DNA from 2 places in the Paenibacillus sp. 481 genome. Region 1 is predicted to be linked to the other one. Evidence: a T-box and tRNA genes for the amino acid it is inferred to sense, from the RefSeq annotation. Region 1 holds a T-box; the other holds one or more tRNA genes.
What was found. The T-box of region 1 lies ahead of tyrS (tyrosine--tRNA ligase). A T-box ahead of a tRNA ligase gene usually reads a tRNA of that ligase, here a tRNA-Tyr.
Positions count from the first base shown of each region.

Region 2: it encodes a tRNA-Tyr, which carries the amino acid that the T-box ahead of tyrS (tyrosine--tRNA ligase) is inferred to sense. The anticodon was not compared.

Region 1 covers NZ_CP075175.1:640,822-648,737, forward strand. The annotation lists gene KIK04_RS02565 (sensor domain-containing diguanylate cyclase) at 1-732, opposite strand, end outside; gene rpsD (30S ribosomal protein S4) at 1,142-1,741, shown strand; gene tyrS (tyrosine--tRNA ligase) at 1,797-3,047, opposite strand; T-box leader at 3,158-3,449, opposite strand; gene KIK04_RS02580 (transglycosylase domain-containing protein) at 3,625-6,840, shown strand; gene KIK04_RS02585 (PRD domain-containing protein) at 6,913-7,752, opposite strand; gene KIK04_RS02590 (PTS transporter subunit EIIC) at 7,785-7,916, opposite strand, start outside.
Region 2 covers NZ_CP075175.1:2,194,480-2,202,395, forward strand. The annotation lists gene KIK04_RS09440 (chitinase) at 411-2,252, shown strand; gene KIK04_RS09445 (DoxX family protein) at 2,386-2,886, shown strand; gene KIK04_RS09450 (ABC transporter ATP-binding protein) at 2,998-4,119, opposite strand; gene KIK04_RS09455 (PucR family transcriptional regulator) at 4,229-5,332, opposite strand; tRNA gene KIK04_RS09460 (tRNA-Lys) at 5,584-5,659, opposite strand; tRNA gene KIK04_RS09465 (tRNA-Tyr) at 5,665-5,750, opposite strand; tRNA gene KIK04_RS09470 (tRNA-Phe) at 5,761-5,836, opposite strand; tRNA gene KIK04_RS09475 (tRNA-Asp) at 5,906-5,982, opposite strand; tRNA gene KIK04_RS09480 (tRNA-Thr) at 5,996-6,071, opposite strand; tRNA gene KIK04_RS09485 (tRNA-Val) at 6,079-6,154, opposite strand; tRNA gene KIK04_RS09490 (tRNA-Met) at 6,182-6,258, opposite strand; tRNA gene KIK04_RS09495 (tRNA-Ser) at 6,281-6,369, opposite strand; rRNA gene KIK04_RS09500 (23S ribosomal RNA) at 6,494-7,916, opposite strand, start outside.

The DNA.
Region 1 (7,916 bases):
CCGCTCAACCCCGCTCACAATTTGGACGAGTACGGAGTCAACGTCAATCCGATCATGGATATGACGCACGACATGATACAACACGTCGCGGCGCTTTGCCTCGCGTTCGGCAATTTTTTGGGAATGAACCATATCGCGAACGAACAAATATTCGAAGCGGCGATAAAAATGTGTACGCAGGGAGTGTATCCAAGCTTCTAGCACAACGCTATCTACGAGTCGCGCCTGCTCAACTTGCTCCGCCATTTGTTCTTTATTAGATGAAATAGTCGTCGATGTAATAGCCGTCTTAGCCTGTTTACTCATCCGACATACTAACACAGCGATGTTAAATTGATTCTGCCTTGATTGAATGAGTGCTGCCATATACACACCGTCTGTATGTATTTCACCATTAGACGATAGCTCGCCTGCTAAGCAGCGCTTCGCTACTTCACACGCAGACGTGCTTGAGACTAGTCCATGATCTCCCCTAATCCAAGCACCATTATAATCATAGAGCGCAAGCTCCCCTTGAAGAATGGAAGCTTGTGGCGGGATTTCTTGATGCCAGTCCGTAAAAGCAGCTTGGAGCAACGGTTGCAAATAGGGTAAATCATGCTCCGTCACGTCGTAAGACAACATCCAGCTATCATGTTCCGCTCGTTCCATAGCTGTTGGCGCTGGCATTTGATCCGCGCTGTCAGTGGACTTTCCTGATTCAGTTTGCTGGTGGAGTTGCCGTACTCTCATGCTTTTCTCCTTCAATAAATAAGGTAGTCTCCTACTATCATACAATATATTTCAATTAAAATATACTATGATATCATAATGTTGGAAACTTTTTTTAGGACATTAGAACTATATTTTAAAATTGAGTCTTATATCCTGCTCAGTTGGAAGTGATCAATACCGAATCCAGCTTGACATACAGCTCATTCTTCTTATATTATTATCAGATGTATGGGCGAAATTGTTGTGTCACCCTCACGAATTTCATCGCCGGCGCGACTGCGGCTGTTTCACTAATCGTGCCGGAGCTAACATGGGGAATGTCCCTCTATGATGAGCTGAACATTTGGCCCTGATAGCGATGAATGAAATTTGGCACTAATGACCCCACATTCTACCATTACATGAATGAGAAGGAGTCAACACTAATATGGCACGTTACACAGGTCCTAAATTTAAATTAAGCCGTCGTCTGGGCATTTCCTTGAGCGGTACTGGCAAAGAATTGAAGCGCGCGTACCCTCCAGGACAACATGGTCCTAACCAACGCAAAAAAATGAGCGGTTACGGTATTCAATTGCAAGAGAAGCAAAAGCTTCGTCACATGTACGGTATGAACGAGAAGCAATTCCGCAACTTGTTCGATCGTGCTAACAACATGCAAGGTATCGCTGGTGAGAACTTCATGTTCTTGCTTGAGAGCCGTTTGGACAACCTTGTTTATCGTCTTGGTTTCTCCAACTCTCGTGCAGGTGCTCGTCAATTGGTTTCCCACGGTCACGTTACAGTCAACGGCAAAAAAGTTGACATCGCGTCCTACTTGGTAAACACTGGCGACGTAATCGGCTTGCGCGAAAGAAGCCGTAGTTTGAAAGTGGTTAAAGAAGCTATCGAAGGCCGTCACCACTTGCCAACTTACTTGGAGTACAACGAAGCTGCTGTTGAAGGTAAGTTTGTTCGCTTGCCTGAGCGCGCTGAATTGTCCCAAGACATCGATGAGAAGCAAATCGTCGAGTTCTACAGCCGTTAATATTCGGTTCAAAAAAACGTTGGAGCCTTATGGCCCCAACGTTTTTATTTTATAATTAAAGCTTAATTTTCGCAAACTTACGCTTACCTACTTGCACGACATCTCCAGCCTGCAACGTAACTTCTGCGTTGGGATCATCTATTTTTTGCTCGTTAATTTTTACCGCACCTTGTTGAATGCTCCGCTTTGCTTCGCCATTGGACGACGCCATTCCGAGGAATGTCAACAGATTCATAATTCGAATGCTACCATTTTCCAACTCGGAAGCCGGCACTACTTGTTCTTCGATATCAGTTGGAAGCGCACGCTGTTGGAATACCGTCACAAAATGCTGCTGCGCCGCCTCGGCCGCTTCCGTACCATGGTACATCCGTACGAGCGTGTAGCCTAGACGCATTTTAGCATCACGTGGATGCACAGTGCCATCAGCCAAGCCTTGCTTCAAAGCTGCCATTTCTTCATTCGTGTAGTCGGTAACCAACTCGTAGTACTTCACCATCAGCTCGTCCGGTACAGACATCGCCTTACCATAAATTTCGTTCGGCTCTTCATCGATGCCGATGTAGTTGCCCAAGCTCTTACTCATCTTTTGCACGCCATCCAAGCCTTCTAACAGCGGCATCGTAATCGTAATTTGCGCCTCTTGGCCATATTCCTTTTGCAACGTGCGGCCCATAAGTAAGTTGAACTTCTGATCCGTTCCACCAAGCTCGACATCACTCTTCAATGCTACAGAGTCCATCCCTTGCATGAGCGGGTAGAAAAATTCGTGAATGCTGATCGGCAAGCCCGCTTGATAACGCTTCGTGAAGTCGTCGCGCTCCAACATACGTGCTACAGTTACCTTAGCCGCTAGCGTAACCACATCTGCAAAGGACATTGGTGATAGCCATGTAGAGTTGTACACAACTTTCGTTTGTTCCGGATCTAAAATTTTGAAAATTTGCTTCTTGTACGTCTCTGCGTTACGCTGAACGTCCTCTTCTGTCAATTGTTTACGCGTTTCTGATTTACCCGTCGGATCGCCGATACGGCCTGTGAAATCACCGATAAGCAATTGAACTTCATGACCAAGCTCCTGAAATTGGCGCAGCTTGTGCAAGACGACCGTATGGCCGACATGAATATCAGGCGCAGACGGATCAAGACCGAGCTTGATACGCAAAGGTTCTCCCGTTGCCAATGATTTTACTAGTTTCTGCTTCAATTCCTCTACCGGTACAATTTCCGCTGTACCACGACTAATAATGTGAAGCTGGCGCTCAACTTCTTGCTGCTGCTCAGCAGTTAGCGACTCCCATTTCAAAGCTGCTTTTTCCATCTTACTAATCCTCCCTAGTTAAATAACCGCTACATTATTGCAGCCAGAATACCAGAACAATATCGACTGAAAGCACAAAAAAGCCCTCCTCATCCTCAAGGGACGAGAAAGACTAGCTCGCGGTACCACCCTCGTTAGAGCCCTAATACTATACGTATACACGCATACAAAAGATCATTAAAGCTCTCACTCATGCTTGATAACGGGAAGCTTTCCCGGCTTTGGACACCGATCGACAACATTCACACGCAAAGGCGTTATTTCGTCTACATAGCCCAAAGCAGCTCCAGAATGTAATTCGACAATCCGCACTGGTCGATTCGCACCACCCACCGACTCTCTGTTTAACAGTACTCGGACGTCTACTTGCTCCTTCATCGCTACAATATATGAAACGGTTCATTTCGAATAAATTTGTTATATCATACCGTGTATCATTCGTCAAACGACATCATTTATACGAAGCATACTTTTTATTAGTAACTATATGTAATGGACTCAACGTCCGCTTAGTTTGTGATATAATGTTCTGTGCTGCAACTATTAAGGAGGAATAAATTGCATGGTTGAGGAAAAATTGACGGACAGCGGCGAAACAGGGAAACGGAAAGCTTCTATCGGACGCCGCATCTGGTCAGTCATAAAATGGCTCATGCTGTTCGGCCTGCTATGCGGCTTGTTTGGTGGAGGCTTGGTCGTCGGTTATGTTACTTCTCTTGTAAAAGACGAGCCTATCCGCTCCCGGGAATTGATTGAACAAAAAATTCAAGAAAATGCGATTACTGGCTTTGTCTATTTCAGAGACGGTACGCAAATGGGTCAACTACGTACAGAGGAAGACCGCAGGCCTATTACCTTTAAAGAAATTCCACAAACCGTTATAGATGCATTGCTTGCTACAGAAGATAACCGCTTCTTTGAGCATTCCGGCATCGACATTCGAGGCTTATCGCGTGCGGCTGTGCAAAAAGTATTCAACCTGCCTGTTCAGACAGGCGGTAGTACGCTAACTCAGCAATTAGCGAGACGGGTATTTTTAAGTTTGGAAAAGACAGACAGCCGCAAGGCTAAAGAAATATTTTTATCACTACGTATGGAACGATTTTTGTCGAAGGAAGAAATTTTGACCGCTTATTTAAACAAAGTTCCATTCGGCAACGGTTCAAATGGTTATAATGTGTTTGGCATTAAAGCAGCAGCAAAAGGCATTTTTAACATTGATGACTTAAATAAGCTTAATATTGCACAATCCGCCTATTTAGCCGGGTTGCCGCAGCTCCCATCTGCTTACTCTGCTTATACAGGTAAGGGCGAGCGGAACAAACGCGGAATTAGTAGAGCAATTGAGCGTCAGAAGCTTGTATTGAAACGAATGCTGGAAGAAAACAAAATTACGCAGCAGCAGTACACTGAAGCCACCGCCTTTAATATTGAAGGCTCTTTGGCCGAATCCCGTACAAAGGCCTATTCTACATATCCATATTTAATGATGGAAACAGAACGGGCGGCCGCGGAAGTGCTCGTTCTACAGCAGCATCCGAATATGACGAAAGCCGATTTGCGCAAGCGAGAGAACAGTGAATTGCTGCAAAGCGCGCGCGAGCAATTGCTGCGCGGAGGCTATCATATTACAACAACGATTGACAAAAAGATTTATGATGCGATGAAGCGTGTAGCAAATAATGATAAGAACTTCTCGCCTTACAGTGAGAAGAAAGGCGTGGAGCAAGTTGCAGCCCTAATGCTTGATCACCGGACAGGTGCGATTCTAGGCATGATCGAAGGACGCGGCTTTGAAATCGAGCAGATGAACCTTGCGACGCAAATGATGAAGCAGCCCGGGTCGACAATGAAACCGCTGGCCGCCTACTTGCCAGCGATCGATAAAGGTCTCATCCAGCCAGCATCCATCGTCGATGATGCACCGATGATCCTTAAGGATGCCGGTAAGGGCTATCATATACCAGGTAATGCGAACGGCCGATACCAAGGCTTAGTTACGGCTCGTAAAGCATTAAACGAATCGTTGAACTTGCCCGCTTTGAAAATTTATATCGAAAAAGTCGGCATTAAAAACGCGCTCGATTTCGTAAAACAGCTAGGCATCACCACGATTCAACCTGAGGATTACCAAGCACAAACCGGCGTTATCGGCGGATTGCGCTACGGGGTAACGGTTGAAGAAATTACGAATGCGTTCGGTGCAATTGCGAACGAAGGTCAATTACACGATGCTTACTATATTCACAAGATAGAAGACTCAAATGGAAAAACAGTTTACGAGCATAAGGTAAACCCGCAGACAGTCGTAACCAAGCAGAGCGCATACTTGATGACGGACATGATGAAGACCGTTATTACAGGCTCGCGCGGTACAGCACGTTCTGTCCGCACCCAATTTAATCATTTTGGCAAAACGGAAGTAGCTGCTAAGACAGGATCGACGCAGAATTACGCAGATACGTGGTTCGTCGGCTATACGCCTGACGTTACGATGGGCGTATGGGTCGGTTATGATGAGCAGATTCATGTGTTGAATCGCAGTGCTCGTTCCCGTTCGACCGAAATATGGTCCAAAGTGATGAACGAAGTGGCGAAGACAACACCGAATTTGCTGAAGACAGCTAAATTCGAGCGCCCTGACGGCATCGTCCGCAGGACAGTGTCTGCTTACAGCGGTAAGCTGCCAAGCTCGCTTACAGACAAAACGAATACAGACTTATTTAATCGTAAATTTATTCCGACCAAGATGGAAGATGCACTGGTCAGCATGAAATATATTGCGTTTAACGGCGTAAACTACATCCCGCATGATAGTACACCGGACGAATTTACGAGCGAGAAAATCGTGATTAAACGTGAAAAACCGATTCAAGAGCTCGTTGAAGAGTTGAAAAAAGCGCTCGGCCGTCTTTCTTCAAGCAGTACGCGACGCTCATTATCCAAGTACTTGCCAGAGGATGCCAAGTCGGACGCACCGTCGAGAAAAGATCCGCGCACGGATGACGGCAATGCACCGTCTGCACCAGCTACCGTAAACGTTGAATCATTGAACAACGGCTCGGTTCGAATTTCGTTTGGAGGTAGCGGCAGCAATGATGTAGTCGGCTATCGCTTATATAAATCACTTAACGGAGCTGGCTTTAGCAGGGCAGACAAAGTGGTCATTACAGGCGAAGACATGCGCTTTATTGATTTTGCAACAGACAGCAATCAATACAGTTATTACGTAACGGCTGTCGATGTAGCTGGAAAAGAATCTGCACCATCCGCTACAGTCAAATGGGGGCATTCCATTTCGGAAACAGACTCATCGACTGGAAACGGTTCAGACGGCTCTGCTGTCCCTCCTACGAATCCGAATGAACGTACAGAGCCTAACGGTGGCGCTGTATCAGGACAAGATGGACAGCCTGGAGATAGTGGAGAGACCGATCAAGGTAATGGGCAAGGTAACGAACAAGGTGAACGCCCTGCAACAGCAAATTCAAATGAAACCGCACAAGCAGCAACGACAGCGCCGAGCCGACCATCTAGTGTGAGCGCGAGTCTTACGGATTTAGGTGTAAAATTGACTTGGAAGAAACCACGTCATAACCCGACAGAATACTATGTTTACTATAGCGCAAGCAAAGATGGCTCGTTTGAGCGTATCGGCTCGTCTTCATCGACCGAATTCGAACTCATTACAGCAACGCCTGGTGGCTGGTATCGCGTATCAGCCGCCAACAGTGCCGGAGAGTCCGCATCAAGCTCGCCGATCCAAGTAGACAATTAGCAGCGAGTATGAAACATGAAAAGGCAGGTGCCAATCGGCACCTGCCTTTTTCAATATTAGCCTTATGCCCCTCTAAAGCAGCGAATCTTGCCGCTCTACGAGTCGTTCTAAATGCATCGTTAAAAAACCGACCTCATCGAGCGGCACTGTCTTATTTAAACCAGTAGCGATCCATTCCGCAAAAATAAGTGCTTTTTCAAACGTATCTTCATATTCATCCTTTATTTGCACAAGCAAGGGATTACTTAACGTCCTTTCCGCTTGAACCCTATCAAGCAACCCTTTTAAATGACTAATAAACAGCACCGTAGGCAATGACTCATCAAAACGAAAGCCTAACTTTTTCCCGTTCTCGAGTACTTTCGCAATCAGCTTGACTTCGCCGAGTCCTTTGCCAACCTTTTTCCGCTGCCGTGCACTATGAAAATGCATCGCCAAGAAGGCGATCTCATCCTGAGGTAATTCCACATCCAAATGTTCATTTAAAAAGGCAACAGAACGATCCGCAACTCGATATTCATTGGCATACAGATGTTGAATTTCAAACGTAAATGGATTGCTAATGATAATACCGCGCTTCGTACGCTCAATAGCCAAATTAATATGATCGACAAGCGCTGAATGTATCGTCTCCGAGAAACGCCCTTCCAGATGTCCTTGAGCAAATGCAATAACTTCCTCCACTACACCGATAATTTTAAAATCAACCGAATGCAAAATATGCTCGTAATGCTCCAATACTTCCGACGTTTGCAGCAAAAACTCCTGCTTAACTTCCGCTTCATCAACAACCATCCCAGGCTTTTTTTGAAAGCCTAGCCCCTTGCCGAATGCAATGGAGTTTTTTCCGGAGGATAATTTGGTCATGACAACGTTATGAGATAAGATGTGAACGATTTTTCGCTCTATCATACTGTCCCCTCCACAAACCGATGCAAATACGTTCAACCTAACCGTTCATTATCTTTTTGGAGCTGCTGCTCTATGTTATCTCTAAACACGTCCGATTCCGTACCTATAATAAAATGAATACCATCTTTCGCTACTTTCATCGTTCCAAAAATGCCAGATGCCAG
Region 2 (7,916 bases), 1.6 Mb from region 1:
TTCAACTCCTTCGTCATCTGGGTCTTACGGCTAGCGTTTGTCTACCTTCTGTCTCTCTAACAACCTCAATACACCGCTGTAAGACACAGTTTACCTCATTGTAAATATCGTAATGGAAAATGACATTGAAATCAACGTTCCCATGGTACGAACTCAACGAATGGAGATAGTTATCCCTTCTTTTTTCAGCCACTCGTCGATAACTTGCCTTTATGATAGAACCCATCAGATTACGACAGAAAATATTGTCGATTTTTAAGGATTTAGATCGACTTTTAGCAGGGTTTTCAAAATGCAACGCGAATATATGCTTATACCATTTTAAGGAGGTGTTTCGAACAAGCCGCTCACTCATGCAGCTATGGCTGTAATGATCGCTACATTTTCATTTATGAAGGAGGATTAAAATTATGTCATTATTCAAATCAGTACTCGCAAAACGAAGCCTTGCCGTACTCCTGATGTGCGTGCTCGTTCTTTCACTCATCCCTGTAACCGCTTTCGGCACAGCTTCACCAGAAACACCTTCAGCCGCCGCACCAGCTGCTTGGGCACCTAACACGGCCTACAAGATAGGCGATCTGGTCACTTATCAAAATAAATCCTACGAATGTACGCTTGCTCACACTTCACTCGTAGGCTGGGAACCAGCTGCAGTGCCTGCACTCTGGAAAGTGAGCACCAGTCAACCTCCAGTGGACATCACGCCACCTACCGCACCACAAACGCTGCAAGCAACAGCCGTCACTCATAATTCAGTCACACTTAGCTGGCAAGCAGCTACAGATAATGTAGGTGTAACTTCTTATCATGTATGGAACGGCACACTCAAAGTCGGTACATCCGCAAGTACAACGTTTACTGCAAGTGGGCTGACTGCTAACACGAACTACACATTCTCCGTACAAGCGGCTGATGCAGCCGGCAACGTATCTCCAGCAAGCAATATCATCACGATTTCTACACCTGGTGCACCTAATGATGTAGAGGCTCCTAGCATACCAGCAAATGTCCAGCTTACCGACAAGACTTCTACTTCCTTAACAATCACTTGGAATGCCTCCACAGACAACATCGCCGTCACACAATATGAAGTGTTATTAAACGGACAACTTGCTGGAACAACAAGCAGCACAACTTGGACAGCAGCAGGCCTAACTGCAAGTACAGCTTATAGCTTAGTCGTACGTGCCCTAGATGCCGCTGGCAACCGTTCTGGCGACAGCGCTGTAGTTACAGCAACTACAAATCCTACAAATCCAGGCACAAGCACACGCAAACTGATCGGATATTGGCACAACTTTAACAATGGTTCAGCGAATATTCGTTTGAAAGATGTATCTCCACACTACGACATCATTAACGTTGCCTTTGCAGAGCCGATTGCAGCAGATCGGGCAACAATGGGATTCACACCGTACAACGCAACCAAAGAGCAATTCATTGCTGACATTGCCGCACTTAAAGCACAAGGTAAAAAAGTAAACATCTCAATTGGCGGCGCAGACGGTGCAGTTGAATTAGTAGATAATGCAGCCAGACTGAACTTCACTCGTACAATGACCGCCATCATTAATGAATATGGCTTTAGCGGTATAGACATCGACTTGGAAGGTAGCTCACTCGCTTTAAATGGTGGAGATACGGATTTCCGTAACCCAACGACACCTAAGATCGCTAACCTCATCGCTTCTGTTCGTGAAATATTAAGCCAAAAAGGCCCTGACTTCTTACTGACAATGGCTCCAGAAACAGCTTATGTTCAAGGTGGCATGACTGCATACGGCGGCCCATGGGGTGCCTACTTGCCGGTCATTTACGCCTTCAAAGACAGACTGAACATTATCCATGTTCAGCACTATAACACAGGTGGCATCACAGCTCTTGATGGCCGTACTTATAGCCAAGGCACACCTGATTTCCAAGTTGCCATGACTGAAATGTTGTTGCAAGGCTTCCCAATTGCCAACAATCAGGCGAACAAGTTCCCTGCTTTACGTGCGGATCAAGTAGGTTTCGGATTACCATCAATACCGCGTGCTGCTCCTGCAGGAGGGTACACAACCCCAGCTGATATTGATAAAGCACTGAAATATCTTGTTAAGGGTCAAAGCTATGGTGGTGCCTATGTACTGCGTAATCCAGCTGGCTATTCAGCCTTCCCTGGAGTCATGACATGGTCCATCAACTGGGATCAAGTGTCCGGCTTTGGGTTCTCACAACCCGTTCGTAATTCATTGAACAGTCTGTAATTCACTAGAATAGCAAGAGGGCTGTCCGTGCTAGGGAATTAGTTGATACTACTAGCGGACAGTCTCTTGCTCTATAAAAAATTCAATATAAAACTTAAAGCGCTGTCTATTTGGAATAGAGGAGAGTTTATAGATGATAGAATTTGCTCGGAAAAATGTCGTCGTAAAATGGCTTTTAATTGTCGTAAGAGTTATGTTAGGTTGGTATTGGTTTAAAGCCGCATTAAATAAATTGCAAAAAGGGAACTTTGATGCCACTCAATATATTTCTGGTGCAATAGAAAAATCCCAAGGTGCCAAACCATCTATTCCAGATTGGTGGGGACAATTTTTGGAGTCCGTCGTTATGCCTAACATCCAAATCTTTAACTTCATCGTTCCCGTCGGAGAATTGCTTGTAGGAATCGGACTTATCGTCGGCCTGTTCACCAAAACAGCCGCCTTCTTCGGATTCATGATGAATTATGCCTTCTTCCTTAGTGGTTCCGTTAGCCTTAACCCAACGATGATTATCGCTTCGTTGCTCATCCTTATATCGCTCCATCAAGCTGGCTCAATCGGTTTAGACGGACTAATAAGAAGTCGTAATTTTTCATTTTTCAACAAGCAAAAAGGCGTGTCCGCTCAAACTTAATCGCACATAGGTACACCAAAAAGGGTGCTTCCCAAGTCGTTGACTTGCGAGGCACCCTTTTTTTGTAGTTCTTTTAGATTCACGCTTATATGCGATCTAATTTATTTATAATTAGCTCTCGAAAATGTTCAATTCGGAATCTTTATCAAACACGTGAATTTTGTTCATATCGATTGCAAGCTTCACAGTTTGGCCTTCCTTAGCGTTGGAGCGACCGTCTACACGAGCGATAACGCTGCTGTTGCCTACACCGTTCAAGTAGAGCAACATCTCGTGACCCAAGTTCTCAGCAACTTCAATAGTAGCTGTGAACTGGCTGTGTGGCGATGCTTCCAAAAATACAGGCTCTTCGTGAATATCTTCAGAACGAACGCCGAGAATAACTTCTTTGCTAACGTAGCCTTTCTCTTTCAAGGCTTGCGCTCTACCTGCTGGAACGACAACGTTCAAGCCAGGTGCTTTAAAGCGAAGTTCGCCGCCCTCTTCAGTTAAAGTACCGTTGACGAAGTTAATCGTTGGCGAGCCAATAAAGCCTGCAACGAACATATTCACTGGATGGTTGTACAACACATCTGGAGCTGCCGCTTGTTGAATGATACCGTCTTTCATAACAACGATACGGTCACCCATCGTCATTGCTTCGATTTGGTCATGCGTTACGTAAATAACTGTCGTTTGCAAACGCTTCGCCAATTTCGAAATCTCAGCACGCATTTGGCCACGCAATTTTGCATCCAAGTTAGAAAGCGGTTCGTCCATCAAGAATACTTGTGGCTCACGAACGATTGCACGACCAAGCGCAACACGCTGACGCTGACCACCAGACAACGCCTTTGGTTTGCGGTCAAGCAAGTGCTCGATGTCGAGAATTTTCGCAGCTTCACGAACACGTTTGTCGATTTCATCTTTTTTGAACTTACGCAATTTCAAACCAAACGCCATATTTTGATACACGTTCATATGTGGATACAACGCATAAGATTGGAATACCATCGCAATGTCACGGTCTTTTGGCGCAACATCGTTAACAAGGCGGTCACCAATAAACAATTTTCCTTCAGAAATCTCTTCAAGACCTGCAATCATACGCAATGTCGTTGATTTACCGCAACCCGATGGACCTACAAGGACCAAAAACTCCTTGTCTTTAATGTCCAAGTTAACATCTTTAACTGTTGCCTTATCTGCACCCGGGTATTTCTTGAAAATATTTTCTAAGCGTACGCCTGCCATGATCGTTTCCCCCTCAGTATACGTTGAATGTAATCGGTTACTTGTTACTTACATCTTAACGAAATAACGCTTACATGGCTATGCACATCATGCACAAAAATATATCCCCTTAGTTTGTCACTTTGTACAATAGCAAAATCAACTTTACTAATACCGCATCTGAAAAACTCCGCACATCAAGCCCCGTATCTTGCTTTAGCTTATCTAAACGATACAGCAACGTATTGCGGTGAATGTATAAACGCTTCGCCGTTTCACTAACGCTACAATTGTGCTGAAAAAAGGTTACGACCGTGGCCATCGTCTCCTCATCGACAAAACTGCGCCCTTTCGTAACGACACGTTCTAAAAATTGCTTACGTACCTGCTCAGGAATGCTGAACACGAGCCGCTCTAAATGAAGCTCCCACGGTAAATGAATATTATCTGCCACATGAAAAGTTCGCCCTAAATATATCGTCTCACGAAGTTGAGACACCACACCAGGCAGCCCTTTATTTGGAATAGTAGTATAACCAACAGATAATTGACTATCTCCTATCCACTCACTAGCTAACAACTCATATAATCCAAGGCAAAATGAAGTCAATGTATCTTCAATAGACTCCATTTCGTCCGTTTCCTCATCTTGTTCACTCGACCATATTAGCGAGTGTGGGCAAAGTATTAACCATTCTTTTTCTTCAAGCGGTATAAGTACGTACTCTCCTCCAAAATAGGAACGTAGCAGCTTATATAACTCTGCATAGTCAGTGTCCCTTCCATGGTCGGATATAAGCAAAAAAGGAACAAACTCTGCACACAGCCTCTTTTTTAATTGCAGCGTATCAGGTACTTCTGACCCAAGTTGTCGCAGCTCCAATTGCTCATGAATCCATGAGGATAGCTGAGTAGCCTGTACCTTTACCTCATCCGCTGCGCGCAATGAAGTATTTTTTAGTGGTCGCTCTACACGAATCAACCAGTCCATCAGCTGTAATTCTGACGCTGACAGCGTGGCTTCTGAAGCAAGCAAAAACGTTATCATGTCTTCTTCTTCGTTCCATTTATAATAAATAAGATCATTAATACGAACTCCAACAACTAGTTCTCCATCTGTATAAGGCTGGGCTTTTTCCTGCAACTTTCGCCATTGCTTTATCGACAAATGTTGTACCGATATTTCTACTCCGCTAATTTGTTTAAGCTTTTCTGTCACAAAATCTAAATTCATTTTGCTCAGCCTACTTTACATCACATTTTAACATCACAATTGATTGTATTTTAACACATGTTAACCTCGTAATGACAAACACAACCCGTCCATATTGCTTTCTATTAAAATAAACACAAAAAAGACTTGTGATTAGTAGTTCACAAGCCTTTTTCCATTCCAAATATGTAATTAAATAGTGAACTAATCTCAACTATTTTATAAAAAACAAAAAAACTTCAGATATTCACTGAAGTTTGAAAATTAAAAACTGGTGAGCCATGTAGGACTCGAACCTACGACACCCTGATTAAAAGTCAGGTGCTCTACCAACTGAGCTAATGGCTCGTAAATGGTGGAGGATGATGGATTCGAACCACCGAACCCGTAAGGGAGCAGATTTACAGTCTGATGCGTTTGGCCACTTCGCTAATCCTCCATGATTTACATGGTGGCTCGGGACGGAATCGAACCGCCGACACGAGGATTTTCAGTCCTCTGCTCTACCGACTGAGCTACCGAGCCGCAATATATGCGGTTTTCGACAAAAAAATAAAGTGTAGGAGTTAATTCCTCCACTTACTAGAGTAAAAATGGCGGAGCTGACGGGATTCGAACCCGCGGTCTCCTGCGTGACAGGCAGGCATGTTAGGCCTCTACACCACAGCTCCTCAAATTTTTACATGGTGCCGGCGAGAGGACTTGAACCCCCGACCTACTGATTACAAGTCAGCCGCTCTACCAACTGAGCTACACCGGCAAAATAATGGTGGACGCTGACGGGATCGAACCGCCGACCCTCTGCTTGTAAGGCAGATGCTCTCCCAGCTGAGCTAAGCGTCCATATGGGTATATTAAAGATAAGATTTGTGGTAGCGGCGGAGGGAGTCGAACCCACGACCTCACGGGTATGAACCGTACGCTCTAGCCAGCTGAGCTACACCGCCACACTATTCACTTAAAAAATCATGGCGGAGAGAGAGGGATTCGAACCCTCGCGGCTGTGACACCCTAACGCTTTAGCAAAGCGTCCCCTTCGGCCTCTTGGGTATCTCCCCACGTTTAAGGCAGGTTTCACACTTGTCCACCGTATTATAAGTGATTCAAGATAGAAATTCAAGACTTGCGCCCTGAAAACTGATCGTGAAAGGTAAATCGTCACTTCGAATCATCTTGCTTATTTAGGATAAGCCCTCGACCTATTAGTATTCGTCAGCTCCATACATTACTGTACTTCCACCCCGAACCTATCAACCTCGTCGTCTTCAAGGGGTCTTACCAAAAGTGGGAAATCTCATCTTGAGGGGGGCTTCACGCTTAGATGCTTTCAGCGCTTATCCCTTCCATACTTGGCTACCCAGCGATGCTCTTGGCAGAACAACTGGTACACCAGCGGTATGTCCATCCCGGTCCTCTCGTACTAAGGACAGCTCCTCTCAAATTTCCTACGCCCGCGACAGATAGGGACCGAACTGTCTCACGACGTTCTGAACCCAGCTCGCGTACCGCTTTAATGGGCGAACAGCCCAACCCTTGGGACCTACTTCAGCCCCAGGATGCGATGAGCCGACATCGAGGTGCCAAACCTCCCCGTCGATGTGGACTCTTGGGGGAGATAAGCCTGTTATCCCCAGGGTAGCTTTTATCCGTTGAGCGATGGCCCTTCCATGCGGTACCACCGGATCACTAAGCCCGACTTTCGTCCCTGCTCGACTTGTAGGTCTCGCAGTCAAGCTCCCTTATGCCTTTGCACTCTTCGAATGATTTCCAACCATTCTGAGGGAACCTTGGGGCGCCTCCGTTACTCTTTAGGAGGCGACCGCCCCAGTCAAACTACCCACCTGACACTGTCCCCGAACCGGGTAACGGTCCTAGGTTAGAACTCCGATACGAACAGGGTGGTATCCCAACGGTGCCTCCACCTAAGCTGGCGCTCAGGCTTCTAAGGCTCCCACCTATCCTGTACAGTCCGTACCAAAGTCCAATATCAAGCTGTAGTAAAGCTCCATGGGGTCTTTCCGTCTTGTCGCGGGTAACCTGCATCTTCACAGGTATTAAAATTTCACCGGATCTCTCGTTGAGACAGCGCCCAATTCGTTACGCCATTCGTGCGGGTCAGAATTTACCTGACAAGGAATTTCGCTACCTTAGGACCGTTATAGTTACGGCCGCCGTTTACTGGGGCTTCGGTTCATAGCTTCGCCTTGCGGCTAACCACTCCCCTTAACCTTCCAGCACCGGGCAGGCGTCAGCCCGTATACTTCGCCTTGCGGCTTCGCACAGACCTGTGTTTTTGCTAAACAGTCGATTGGGCCTATTCACTGCGGCCCCCTCGGGCTATTAACCCTACCGAGGCACCCCTTCTCCCTAAGTTACGGGGTCATTTTGCCGAGTTCCTTAACGAGAGTTCTTCCGCGCGCCTTAGAATTCTCTTCTCGCCTACCTGTGTCGGTTTGCGGTACGGGCACCTTCTCCCTGGCTAGAGGCTTTTCTCGGCAGCATGAAATCAAGACCTTCGGTACTATAAATTTCCCTCCCCATCACAGCCCAGCCTTAATGATGTGCGGATTTGCCTACACATCGGCCTCACTGCTTGGACGAACTA